4 regions of the Pseudocitrobacter corydidari genome follow, and region 3 is predicted to be linked to each of the others. Evidence: predicted binding sites of a transcription regulator. Region 3 holds the regulator's gene; each other region holds the start of a gene.

Region 1 (3,347 bases), 1.0 Mb from region 3:
CGGCGTTGCCTTATCCGGCCTACGTACTTCTTACCCCGTAGGCCTGATAAGCGAAGCGCCATCAGGCACGTTTTTACAGCACCTTATGCGGCCCGAAGCACTCGTAATGAATACTTTCCGGCTTCACGCCCAGCTCAACCAACTGCTTCGCGGCAAACTGCATAAAGCCGACCGGGCCACAGAGATAAAACTGCATCGCCGGGTCGCTGAACGCACCTTCCATCGCACTTAAATCCATCAATCCTTCGCTGTCAAACGCGGCCGCCTGACGATCTGCCTCGGTCGGTTGGCGATACCAGGTGTGCGCGGTAAAGCGCGGCAGGCTGGAACCCAGCGTTTTCACTTCGTCGGCAAAGGCATGCACATCGCCATTTTCCGCCGCGTGGAACCAGTTCACCTGGGCGGTATGGCTGGATTTCGCCAGCGTATCGAGCATTGCCAGCATTGGCGTCTGACCGACACCGGCGGAAATCAGCGTCACCGGGGTGTTGTTTTCTACGGACATAAAGAAATCGCCCGCAGGTGCCGCCAGATGCACCACATCGCCGACATTCGCGGAATTATGCAGCCAGCTTGATACCTGACCGCCGTCTTCACGTTTCACCGCAATACGGTAGCCTTTGCCATCCGCTTTACGGGTAAGGGAGTACTGACGAATCTCCTGATGCGGGAAGCCTTCCGGTTTCAGCCACACGGCCAGATACTGGCCCGGCAGATAATCAGCGACCGCGCCGCCGTCCACCGGCTCAAATTCAAAGCTGGTGATGAGCGCGCTGCGCGGCGTTTTTGCCACGATGCGGAACGGACGGGTGCCTTCCCAGCCGCCGGTTTTGTTGGCGTTCTGCTGGTAGATTTCCGCTTCACGATTGATAAACACCCCCGCCAGTACGCCGTAGGCTTTACCCCATGCGTCCAGCACTTCCTGACCCGGGCTGAACATTTCGTCCAGCGTCGCCAGCAGGTGCGCGCCCACGATGTTGTACTGCTCAGGTTTAATCTGGAAGCTGGTGTGTTTCTGGGCGATTTTCTCAACCGCAGGCAGCAGGGCCGGCAGGTTTTCAATATTGCTGGCGTAGGCGGCAATGGCGTTGAACAGCGCTTCACGCTGGTCGCCGTTGCGCTGGTTGCTCATATTGAAAATCTCTTTCAGTTCCGGGTTGTGGGTAAACATCCGGTCGTAAAAGTGGGCGGTGAGTTTAGGGCCGGTTTCAACCAGCAGGGGAATGGTGGCTTTGACGGTAGCAATGGTTTGAGCATCAAGCATGGCAGGCTTCCTTTTTACGATTATCTATTGTTGTATCTTGAATGCATCTTATAAAAATAACCCTGCTTTGTAAATGGTTCTTTGTAACAATGCATCTTGTTGGTTACAACGTGAAGAATTTGCATCACAAACCTGAAAAGATATCCGTTGAAATTTGGCGAGCCTTTATTCCTCAATCCCTTGTGTGACGTGAAGGAAAACGTTTGCGTAAAATCGTTTGTCAAGACCTGTTATCGCAGAACTAATCAGTTATACTGTTGGCCGTTGTCCATCAGGGCTTAAAAAATTTACTGTTAGCTGAGTCAGGAGATGCGGATGTTAAAGCGTGAAATGAACATTGCCGATTATGATGCCGAACTGTGGCAGGCTATGGAGCAGGAAAAAGTACGTCAGGAAGAGCACATCGAACTGATCGCCTCCGAAAACTACACCAGCCCGCGCGTTATGCAGGCACAGGGTTCTCAGCTGACCAACAAATATGCTGAAGGTTATCCGGGCAAACGCTACTACGGCGGTTGCGAGTACGTGGATATCGTTGAGCAACTGGCTATCGACCGCGCGAAAGAGCTGTTTGGCGCAGACTATGCTAACGTTCAGCCGCACTCCGGTTCACAGGCTAACTTCGCGGTCTACACCGCGCTGCTGCAGCCGGGCGATACCGTTCTGGGTATGAACCTGGCGCAGGGCGGTCACCTGACTCACGGCTCCCCGGTAAACTTCTCCGGCAAACTGTACAACATCATCCCTTACGGTATTGATGAGTCCGGTAAAATTGACTACGAAGACATGGCTAAGCAGGCTAAAGAGCACAAACCGAAGATGATCATCGGTGGCTTCTCCGCTTACTCCGGTATCGTTGACTGGGCAAAAATGCGTGAAATCGCTGACAGCATCGGCGCATACCTGTTTGTCGATATGGCCCACGTTGCGGGTCTGATTGCCGCAGGCGTTTATCCGAACCCGGTTCCGCACGCACACGTAGTGACCACCACCACCCACAAAACCCTGGCGGGTCCGCGCGGCGGCCTGATTCTGGCGAAAGGCGGTGACGAAGAGCTGTACAAAAAACTGAACTCCGCTGTCTTCCCAAATGCGCAGGGCGGCCCGCTGATGCACGTGATTGCCGGTAAAGCGGTAGCACTGAAAGAAGCGATGGAGCCTGAGTTCAAAGTTTACCAGCAGCAGGTTGCGAAAAACGCCAAAGCGATGGTGGAAGTGTTCCTGAACCGTGGCTACAAAGTGGTTTCCGGCGGTACTGAAAACCACCTGTTCCTGCTGGATCTGGTTGATAAAAACCTGACCGGTAAAGAAGCTGACGCCGCCCTGGGCCGCGCCAACATCACCGTCAACAAAAACAGCGTGCCGAACGATCCGAAGAGCCCGTTCGTGACCTCCGGTATCCGTATTGGTTCTCCGGCAATCACTCGCCGTGGCTTCAAAGAAGCGGAAGCGAAGGAACTGGCTGGCTGGATGTGTGACGTTCTGGACAACATCAATGATGAAGCGGTTATCGAGCGCATCAAAGGTAAAGTTCTGGATATCTGCGCACGCTTCCCGGTTTACGCATAATTCTGTTTAGCAGAATGAGAAAAGGCCGCGCAAGCGGCCTTTTTTGTGTCCGTCATTTTGCCGAATGGCGGCGTAAACGCCTTATCCGGCCTACAAATGAGCGCGTAGGCCGGATAAGCGCAGCGCCATCCGGCATTTACTCACCGGCGATCCAGCGAAATCGCGCCCGGCCCGGTCATCGCCAGCAGCAGGAAACCGCCCGCGATACTGACGTTTTTCCAGAAGTTAATCATATTCGGCACCACCGCATCACCGGTCATATCCCAGTAGTGGTGACCAATCACCGCCGTACCCAGCGTATAGAAAATAAAGATAACCGCCAGCGGGCGCGTGAAGAAGCCGAGCACAATAAGAATGGCGACCGGCACTTCCATAATGATGGCGATAATCGCCGACAGCGTGGGCACTGGCGCGCCCGAGGACGCCATATACTGAACCGTGCCCTCAAAGCCCAGCATTTTCGGATAACCAAAAATGATAAAAAGCACAACGAGAGCGATGCGCGCAATAAGCA
Region 2 (3,347 bases), 1.4 Mb from region 3:
GGTCATCTCGGCCATATCGTTGAGAACGCGGTGATCCACAATGCGTTGTGGGAAAAAGCACAGCGTTGTCAGGATATTACGTTAATCGCTCCCGCTGAGCTTCAGCAGGTTGCCTGGGGCGAGAACGACGCGTTTCTGACGCTGAAAGATGGCGCAATGCTAACGGCGCGTCTGGTGGTGGGGGCCGATGGCGCAAACTCCTGGCTGCGTAATAAAGCGGATATCCCGTTAACCTTCTGGGATTATAAACATCACGCGCTGGTGGCGACCATTCGCACCGAGGAACCGCATGATGCCATCGCCCGTCAGGCCTTCCATGGCGAAGGCATTCTGGCTTTTCTGCCGCTTTCTGACCCACATCTTTGCTCAATTGTCTGGTCGCTGTCGCCGCAGGAAGCTGAACGGATGCAGCAGGCCGATGAGCCTACTTTTACCAAAGCGCTCAACATCGCTTTCGACAATCGTCTCGGTTTGTGTACGCTTGAGAGCGAGCGTCAGGTTTATCCGCTGACCGGGCGTTACGCGCGTCAGTTCGCCGCGCACCGTCTGGCGTTAGTTGGCGATGCAGCGCATACCATTCATCCGCTGGCGGGGCAGGGCGTTAACCTGGGCTTTATGGATGCGGCGGAACTGATTGATGAAGTGCGTCGTCTGCACGCGCAGGGTAAAGATATCGGACAGCATTTCTATCTGCGCCGCTATGAGCGCAGCCGTAAACACAGCGCCGCGATGATGCTGGCCGGTATGCAGGGGTTCCGCGAGCTTTTCGCCGGGGAGAACCCGGCGAAAAAACTGCTGCGCGATATCGGCCTGAAACTGGCGGATACCCTGCCCGGTATTAAACCGCAACTGATTCGTCAGGCCATGGGTCTGAATGACCTCCCGGAGTGGCTTCGTTAACTGCGTCACACTTCTTCTCCCGGCGCTCTGCCGGGAGAACGTTCCTCTCGTTTGAAATATTCTAATTTCACGCCTTTTTTCGCATTAGTTTTTCTAATTCAGCGTTTTTGAGATAACGAAAAACACGCCTCGTTTTCCGCACTAAATATGGTTTTATGCTAAATGCTCGCGCATGAATGTTAATTATATGTGGTGTTATTCGCATTTTTATAGCGAATAACTCTGTAAGCTTTTGGGCTGATTTTGACCATAAGCTAATCTGATGACCCGTCTTTGCTTATGGTTTACCGCCGATTTCGGTGGTAAGTTCAGGCAAAAGAGAACGTTTGCGTCGGGGCCTGTTCGCGGTGTCGACGCCGGGTTTTTGAAATGGAAAGTGGTTGGCTTTGCTTACTCAACGAGGACAAGATGGCACAACAAACGCCTTTGTATGATCAACACGTTCAGTGCGGCGCACGCATGGTGGATTTCCACGGCTGGATGATGCCGCTGCATTACGGCTCGCAAATTGACGAGCACCACGCGGTGCGCACTGATGCCGGGATGTTTGATGTGTCGCACATGACCATCGTCGACCTGCACGGCAGCCGCACCCGCGAGTTTCTGCGCTATCTGCTGGCAAACGACGTTGCCAAACTGACGAAACCCGGCAAAGCGCTTTATAGCGGCATGCTAAATGCCTCGGGCGGCGTGATTGACGACCTTATCGTCTACTACCTCACCGAAGATTATTTCCGCCTCGTTGTAAACTCCGCCACCCGCGAAAAAGACCTCTCCTGGATCACCCAACACGCTGAACCTTTCGCCATTGAAATCACCGTTCGTGATGACCTGTCGCTGATTGCGGTGCAGGGGCCAAATGCCAAAGCAAAAGCCGAAACCCTGTTTAGCGATGAACAGCGTCAAGCCGTTGAAGGCATGAAGCCGTTCTTTGGCGTACAGACGGGCGATTTGTTTGTGGCCACCACTGGCTATACCGGTGAAGCAGGATACGAAATTGCGATGCCGCGCGAAAAAGCCGCCGATTTTTGGCGCGCGTTGGTTGAAGCGGGTGTAAAACCGTGTGGTCTGGGCGCGCGCGATACGCTGCGTCTGGAAGCCGGGATGAATTTATACGGCCAGGAGATGGATGAAGGTATCTCTCCGCTGGCGGCCAACATGGGCTGGACCATTGCCTGGGAGCCTGCCGACCGCGACTTTATCGGTCGTGAAGCGCTGGAGATGCAGCGTGAAAAAGGCACCGAGCAACTGGTTGGCCTGGTGATGACCGAAAAAGGCGTGCTGCGTGGCGAACTGCCGGTGCGTTTCACCGACGCTCACGGCAACGCGCTGGAAGGCGTGATCACCAGCGGGACATTCTCCCCGACGCTCGGTCACAGTATCGCGCTGGCACGCGTGCCAGAAGGCATTGGCGAGACGGCCATCGTGCAGATTCGTAACCGTGAAATGCCGGTAAAAGTCACCAAACCTGTTTTTGTGCGTAACGGCAAAGCCGTCGCGTAATTCCCCCCTTTTCTGGAGATTTTTTGATGAGCAACGTACCCGCAGAACTGAAATACAGCAAAGAACACGAATGGCTGCGTAAAGAAGCTGATGGCTCTTACACCGTGGGCATCACCGAACACGCGCAGGAATTACTGGGCGATATGGTGTTTGTTGACCTGCCTGACGTCGGCGCGACCGTTGCCGCGGGCGATGACTGCGCGGTAGCGGAATCCGTTAAAGCGGCGTCCGACATCTACGCGCCAATCAGCGGTGAAATCGTCGCGGTTAATGATGAACTGAGCGACTCGCCGGAGCTGGTCAACAGCGAGCCGTACGCGGGCGGCTGGATCTTCAAAATCAAAGCCAGTGATGAAGCGGAAGTTGCCGCGCTGCTGGATGCGACGGCGTATGCCGCATTACTGGAAGACGAATAATGTTGTGCCGGATGGCGCTGCGCTTATCCGGCCTACAGGTCAAAGCCAGGCCCGGTAAGCGTTAGCGCCGCCGGGCAATATCAGCAAGACAATTACGATTCACCGCACGTTTCAGGAACCATCGCTCATGACACAGACTTTAAGCCAGCTTGAAAACCGTGATGCTTTTATCGAACGTCACATCGGGCCGGACGCTCAGCAACAGCAGGAGATGCTGAAAACGGTTGGCGCGGATTCATTAACTGCACTGATTTCCCAAATCGTGCCGAAAGATATCCAGCTTGCCACCCCGCCGCAGGTGGGCGACGCGACGACAGAATTCGCCGCACTGGCGGAGCTGAAAGCGATTGCCGGACGTAACAAGCGCTTTAAGTCTTACATTGGCATGGGCTATACCGGCGTCCAGCTGCCGCCGGTAATCCAGCGCAATATGCTGGAAAACCCGGGCTGGTATACCGCATACACCCCTTATCAACCGGAAGTCTCGCAGGGCCGCCTTGAGTCGTTGCTGAACTTCCAGCAGGTGAC
Region 3 (3,347 bases):
ACCTGCGGGCGTACCAGCACCGACAGTTCACGTTTCACGTCCGGTTTCTCGCCCGCCCCGCCTTTCGGCAGGGATAACCACAGGCCGATAATGGCAATCACGCCAAGCCCAGCCGTCGCCAGGAACGACATGCGCCAGCCGATGGTCTCTCCAAGCCACGTGGCCGCCGGAACGCCGCCGATATTGGCGATGGTTAACCCCATAAACATGGTTGCTACCGCGCTGGCTTGTTTATGTTTTGGCACCACGCTTGCGGCAACCACCGACCCCAGGCCAAAGAACGCGCCGTGGTTGAGGCTGGTTATAATGCGCGACAGCATCAGCGTGGTGTAATCCGGGGCGATAGCAGAAAGGACGTTACCCAGGGTAAAAATCGCCATCAGGAAAATTAAGGCATTGCGGCGTGCGCGGTGTGAGAGCAGCAGCGTCATCAGCGGCGCGCCAACCATGACACCTACAGCGTAGGCGCTGATCAACATACCTGCGGCAGGAATCGAGACATCAACCCCTTTGGCAATAACGGGTAATAGCCCCATCGGCGAAAATTCGGTGGTACCGATCCCGAATGCGCCTACGGCTAACGCCAGTAAGGGATAATTCACTTTCATGCTTTGACTCCGGTTTGCCGCAAACGCAGAGCGGCGTGACAACAGATTGCAAAAGCATGACATCAATCACAAAAAAACAGAAGTGAACAAATTAGCAAAATATTTTTGCTGAATTGATAACAATCGAAGAGAGGGAGAGCCGTCTCTCCCTTTAGGATGGGTTAATGCAGGACGGCGGTCAGCGCGGCCGCGACGATCAGCGCCAGCGTAATAACCGTTGTGGTAATTGACATCTTCAGTTCGGTACTCATCAATTTTTCTCCTTATTATCCCCACACCAAAAGTGAGCTATGTCATTTTTGCACACTTATTCGCAAAAATCTTCCCGGATTTCACGCAATAACCGATTTTGCGCTTCCACTTTTGGCAAAGATAAGACAAAATTCGACGCTTATTAAAAAGTGTATCGGCCATTGACCCCCTCCTGTCGTCCTGTGTCGTTTTCCCGGCGAACCGCAATTCATAACATTGCGCCAGGGTGAGTGAAGGCAAACGTTTTCGTATTGAATCGATCAGGGGCAGGCCCGGGTCTGGAGTGAGATGGAATGGCAACTATTAAAGATGTAGCGAAGCGCGCAAACGTTTCCACTACAACTGTATCACATGTGATTAACAAGACGCGTTTTGTCGCCGAAGAGACGCGTGAAGCGGTATGGGCGGCAATCAAAGAATTGCACTACTCTCCCAGCGCCGTGGCCCGTAGCCTGAAGGTCAATCACACCAAGTCCATTGGTTTGTTGGCGACCAGCAGTGAAGCTGCCTACTTTGCAGAAATTATTGAAGCCGTTGAGAAGAACTGCTTCCAGAAAGGCTATACCCTGATCCTCGGTAATGCGTGGAACAACCTTGAAAAACAGCGCGCGTATCTCTCCATGATGGCGCAGAAACGCGTGGACGGCCTGCTGGTGATGTGTTCCGAATACCCGGAACCGCTGCTGCAAATGCTGGAAGAGTACCGCCATATTCCGATGGTGGTTATGGACTGGGGCGAAGCGAAAGCTGACTTTACCGACTCGGTTATCGATAACGCCTTCGAAGGCGGCTACATGGCTGGTCGCTATCTGGTAGAACGTGGGCATCGCGAAATTGGCGTGATCCCAGGTCCGCTGGAGCGCAACACCGGTGCAGGTCGTCTGGCTGGCTTTATGAAAGCCATGGACGAGATGATGATCAAGGTGCCGGAAAACTGGATCGTGCAGGGCGATTTCGAACCGGAATCCGGCTATCGTGCGATGCAGCAAATTCTGTCCCAGAATCCGCGCCCTACCGCTATCTTCTGCGGTGGCGATATCATGGCGATGGGTGCGTTGTGCGCCGCAGACGAAATGGGACTGCGCGTGCCGCAGGATATCTCCCTGATTGGTTATGACAACGTGCGCAACTCACGTTTCTTCACCCCGGCGCTGACCACTATCCACCAGCCGAAGGATTCCCTCGGAGAAACCGCCTTCAATATGCTGATGGACCGAATTGTCAGCAAACGCGAAGAGTCGCAGTCCATCGAGGTGCACCCGCGCCTGATTGAACGCCGCTCCGTGGCCGACGGCCCGTTCCGCGACTATCGCCGTTAATCGCCACAGCGAACGCTCAATTCGGGCGTTCGCAGCCATTCGCTGTTCAGCGTTTCACTGTCTCCCAGATACTCTAATAACCAGCTTAGCGCCGGTGAACTGTCGTTTTGCTGCCAGGTCAGGCAACAGGCCGCATCGGGAAACGGGTTTTCCAGCTCCAGGGCAACCCATTCGCCTTTATCTATCTTCGGTCGCGCAAAATGCTCTGGCACCATGCCAACGCATAATCCTGCGGATAAGCAGGTTTCTGACGATTCCCAGTCGGGCACCACGACCCTTTTCTGATTATCCAGCAACCAGGTGGTACGTTTCGGTAACGACCGTGACGTATCTTCGCGCACCAGCGACGGCCAGTTGCGCAACACGTCATCACTCAGCGGCCCTGTCATCTGTGCTAGCGGATGCGTGCTGGCCACCACGCACTGCCAGCTCAGCATACCCATGTCGCGGAACGCATATCGCCCCCCAACAGGGATGGCGCGCGTCGCGCCAATCGCTAACTCCACTCGCCCATCGGCCAGGGCATCCCACACGCCGTTAAATACCTCCTGATACGCCAGCAGCTCTACGTCACTGAAGTGGCGATAAAAATCGACAATCATTTGTCGGGTGCGCTCTGGTTTTACAATATTGTCCACCGCGATAGCCAACTGCCCTCTCCAGCCATTGGCAATTTGCTGACACTGCTGACGGGTGATCTGCATTTTTTTGATAACAGACCGCCCCTCCTTTAAAAACCACGCCCCGGCAGGGGTTAATTCCACATCCCGGTGGCGCCGTTCGAACAGCGGAACCGCCAGCCACTCTTCCAGTTGTCGCACCGTATAGCTGATTGCAGAAGGCACCCGGTGCAGCTCATTTGCCGCGCCGCTAAAGCTTCCGTTACGCGCGACGGCATCCACAACTTCCAGTGAATATTCAGACCACATTTTCTGCTCACAAAATTTTTGAAACCAATACGCAAATATTAGCGTTTCACAAGCCAGATTTCACTCTCTACACTCTCAGCCTCCTCCAAAACAAGAAAAGGCGTTTTTATGCAACCTGGGAAAGGATTTTTAGTCTGGCTGGCGGGCCTGAGTGTGTTAGGTTTTCTCGCCACCGATATGTATCTTCCGGCCTTCGCCGCGATTCAAAGCGATCTGCAAACGCCAGCGGCTGCCGTAAG
Region 4 (3,347 bases), 650 kb from region 3:
CTGCAATATGACTTCCGTCTGGTGTGCAGCGCGGGTGCGGTACTGTTCATTCTGTGCGCTATCTTTAACGCCTGCTATCTTCCGGCGTGGAAACTTTCTACCGTGAGAACGCCAGTACGCGAAGGGCTTGCGCAGGTGCTGCGTGACAAGCGTTTTGTCACCTACGTGTTAACCCTCACCGGGTACTACATGCTGGCGGTACAGGTGATGCTGATGCTGCCAATCATGGTGAACGATATTGCGGGCTCACCTTCTGCCGTCAAATGGATGTACGCCATCGAAGCGGCGCTTTCACTGACCCTGCTCTACCCTATCGCACGATGGAGCGAAAAACGTTTTCGCCTTGAGCAGCGCCTGATGGCAGGTCTGCTGATCATGACGGTTTCCATGTTGCCGATTGGTCTGGCAACCTCGCTACAGCAGTTATTCACGCTGATTTGTACGTTCTACATCGGTTCGATTATTGCGGAGCCGGCGCGTGAAACGCTGAGCGCACATCTGGCAAATGCCCGCGCACGCGGCAGCTATATGGGCTTCAGCCGTCTGGGTCTGGCCTTTGGCGGCGCACTCGGCTACACCGGTGGCGGCTGGCTATTTGACAGCGGGAAAGCGCTAAATCAGCCGGAACTGCCGTGGGCGATGCTGGGGCTTATCGGCATCATCACGTTTGTCGCCTTATGGTGGCAGTTCAGTCCAAAACGCGCCGCCTCCGGTATGCTTGAACCCCGTCATTAACTCTTTTATTGCGCATCATTGCTGGCCTGCAAATCACGCAGGCCATCAGTAAAATCTCATCCTAAGAAAGAAGAGATGGCACTTTCAGTATTTTCCGCTGTCATAATCACGACTGAAAGCGCAAGCTGCCTGTGGACAGGATTACAGCACAGCATCATATTGAGGAACTTCATGAAGAAATTTTTTGTCATTGCCGCACTGATCGTTGGCGGCCTGGTGGCGGGTTGTAATCAACTGACGCAATACACAGTGAGTGAACAGGAAATTAATCAGGCACTGCAAAAGCACAATAATTTCTCGAAAGATATTGGCCTGCCCGGCGTGGCCGACGCGCACATCGTGCTGAATAATCTCACCAGCGCCATTGGCCGTGAAGAGCCGAATAAAGTCACCCTCACCGGTGACGCTAAACTGGATTTAAACTCGCTGTTTGGCAGTCAGAAAGCGACCATTGACCTGAAACTGAAAGCGTTACCGGTCTTCAACAAAGAGAAAGGTGCGATTTTCCTGCAAGAGATGGAAGTCGTCGATGCCAAAGTGACGCCGGAGAAAATGCAATCGGTGGTGCAAACTTTGGTGCCTTATCTGAACCAGTCACTGCGCAATTACTTTAATCAGCAACCGGCTTACGTGCTGAAAGAAGATGCCAGCAAAGGCGAAGCGCTGGCTAAAAAATATGCGAAAGGCATTGAGGTAAAACCAGGACAAATTATCATCCCGTTTACTGATTAACATCGTAAAAAAGACGCCCGGCGGATATTTTCGTCGGGCGTCTTTTTTTGCAGAAAGGAGTGCAAAGGAAAACGTTTACGTTTATCCTTAGTGCCCGGCAAAAAACAGCCCTAATGACTGATTTCCCACCAGGCCGGAGCACACCCATGACCGCATTACCGCAAGTTCTGAAAATTCGCCGCCCAGACGACTGGCATATCCATCTGCGTGATGGTGAGATGCTGAAAACCGTCGTGCCTTATACCAGCGAGCTCTATGGTCGTGCGATCATCATGCCAAATCTGGTACCGCCTATCACCACCGTGGAAGCGGCTATCAGTTACCGCCAGCGCATTCTGGACGCCGTTCCGGCTGGCCACGATTTTACTCCGCTGATGACCTGTTACCTCACCGACTCTCTCGATCCGAATGAAGTGGAGCGCGGTTTTCAGGAAGGCGTATTTACGGCAGCTAAGCTTTATCCGGCAAACGCAACGACCAACTCCAGCCACGGCGTCACCAGTATTGATGCCATCATGCCGGTGCTGGAGCGGATGGAAAAACTCGGAATGCCGCTGCTGGTTCACGGTGAAGTCACTCACGCCGACATCGATATTTTTGACCGCGAAGCACGCTTTATCGAGACGGTTATGGAGCCGTTGCGCCAACGTCTGCCAGGGCTGAAAGTGGTGTTTGAACACATCACCACCAAAGATGCCGCAGATTATGTGCGTGAGGGTAATGAACTGCTGGCGGCGACCATCACCCCGCAACATCTGATGTTCAACCGCAACCACATGCTGGTTGGCGGCGTGCGCCCGCATCTTTACTGCCTGCCGATCCTCAAACGTAATATCCACCAGCAGGCGCTGCGCGAACTGGTTGCCAGCGGCTTCGAGCGCGCATTCCTCGGGACTGACTCCGCGCCGCATGCGCGTCATCGCAAAGAAGCCAGCTGCGGCTGTGCAGGCTGCTTTAATGCGCCCACCGCGCTGGGTAGCTATGCCACCGTCTTTGAAGAGATGAACGCGCTACAGCACTTCGAAGCCTTCACCTCGCTAAATGGCCCACGTTTTTACGGCCTGCCGGTGAATGAATCGACCGTTGAGCTGGTACGTGAAGAGAGCCAGGTGGTTGAGAGCATTGCTCTTTCTGACGATACCCTGATCCCCTTCCTCGCCGGCGAAACCGTACGCTGGACGGTAAAAAAATAAATCGCACGCTCCCTGTTGTAAGTTTTTCGCTTTAACTGTATAAACATACAGTACACATACAGGGGGCAACCATGCGCATTGAAGTGACTATTGCTAAAACCACAACCCTCCCCGCTGGCGCGCTTGACGCTCTGGCGGGTGAACTCTCCCGACGAATTAACAATCAGTTTCCGGATAGCGGCGGCACCGTTTCGGTGCGCTACGCATCGGCAAATAACCTTTCGGTTATCGGTGGCATTAAAGAAGACAAAGACCGGATCAGCGACATTCTCCAGGAGACCTGGGAAAGCGCGGATGACTGGTTTATAACCGATTAATTTGCTCCCTCATTGTGTTCTTTGCCGGGTCGCCCCGGCTTTTTTATTTCTCGCCGCCCCGCTTCTTTTTGACCTTATTCTGATTCCATTAATAAAATCCCAGCCATAATGGTGATTTATTGCGCAACAAAACGCGTACTTTAGGAATTTGTGTTGCATTTTATTTAAAATCTCGAATATTAAGTAAGTTGTTGGTATACTGAAAAAGCTTCGAAAAAAACCTGCATTGAACCTCGAGAGTTGTTGCCTTTTAACAAAGATATAAGGGGTTATGATGGAAAAGAATAATGAAGTCATCCAGACCCATCCCCTCGTCGGATGGGACATCAGCACCGTTGATAGCTACGATGCGCTGATGCTGCGCCTGCAC

What was found. Region 3 encodes PurR, which represses purine synthesis genes. Its sites were predicted from a motif close to CANGCAAACGTTTGCNTG; they were not measured.
Region 1: glyA (serine hydroxymethyltransferase) is a predicted target of PurR. The motif match lies at 1,457-1,474, and genes of this name have one in related genera.
Region 2: gcvT (glycine cleavage system aminomethyltransferase GcvT) is a predicted target of PurR. The motif match lies at 1,216-1,233, and genes of this name have one in related genera.
Region 4: pyrC (dihydroorotase) is a predicted target of PurR. The motif match lies at 1,532-1,549, and genes of this name have one in related genera.

The regions. Positions count from the first base shown of each region.
Region 1 covers NZ_CP087880.1:129,017-132,363, forward strand. The annotation lists gene hmpA (NO-inducible flavohemoprotein) at 74-1,264, opposite strand; gene glyA (serine hydroxymethyltransferase) at 1,580-2,833, shown strand; gene G163CM_RS00595 (DoxX family protein) at 2,974-3,347, opposite strand, start outside.
Region 2 covers NZ_CP087880.1:4,746,585-4,749,931, forward strand. The annotation lists gene ubiI (FAD-dependent 2-octaprenylphenol hydroxylase) at 1-900, shown strand, start outside; gene gcvT (glycine cleavage system aminomethyltransferase GcvT) at 1,309-2,403, shown strand; gene gcvH (glycine cleavage system protein GcvH) at 2,430-2,819, shown strand; gene gcvP (aminomethyl-transferring glycine dehydrogenase) at 2,947-3,347, shown strand, end outside.
Region 3 covers NZ_CP087880.1:1,140,311-1,143,657, reverse strand. The annotation lists gene G163CM_RS05310 (MFS transporter) at 1-671, opposite strand, end outside; gene cydH (cytochrome bd-I oxidase subunit CydH) at 770-859, opposite strand; gene purR (HTH-type transcriptional repressor PurR) at 1,154-2,179, shown strand; gene punR (DNA-binding transcriptional activator PunR) at 2,176-3,108, opposite strand; gene punC (purine nucleoside transporter PunC) at 3,217-3,347, shown strand, end outside.
Region 4 covers NZ_CP087880.1:1,791,350-1,794,696, forward strand. The annotation lists gene mdtH (multidrug efflux MFS transporter MdtH) at 1-735, shown strand, start outside; gene G163CM_RS08315 (lipoprotein) at 907-1,467, shown strand; gene pyrC (dihydroorotase) at 1,614-2,660, shown strand; gene dinI (DNA damage-inducible protein I) at 2,732-2,977, shown strand; gene bssS (biofilm formation regulator BssS) at 3,252-3,347, shown strand, end outside.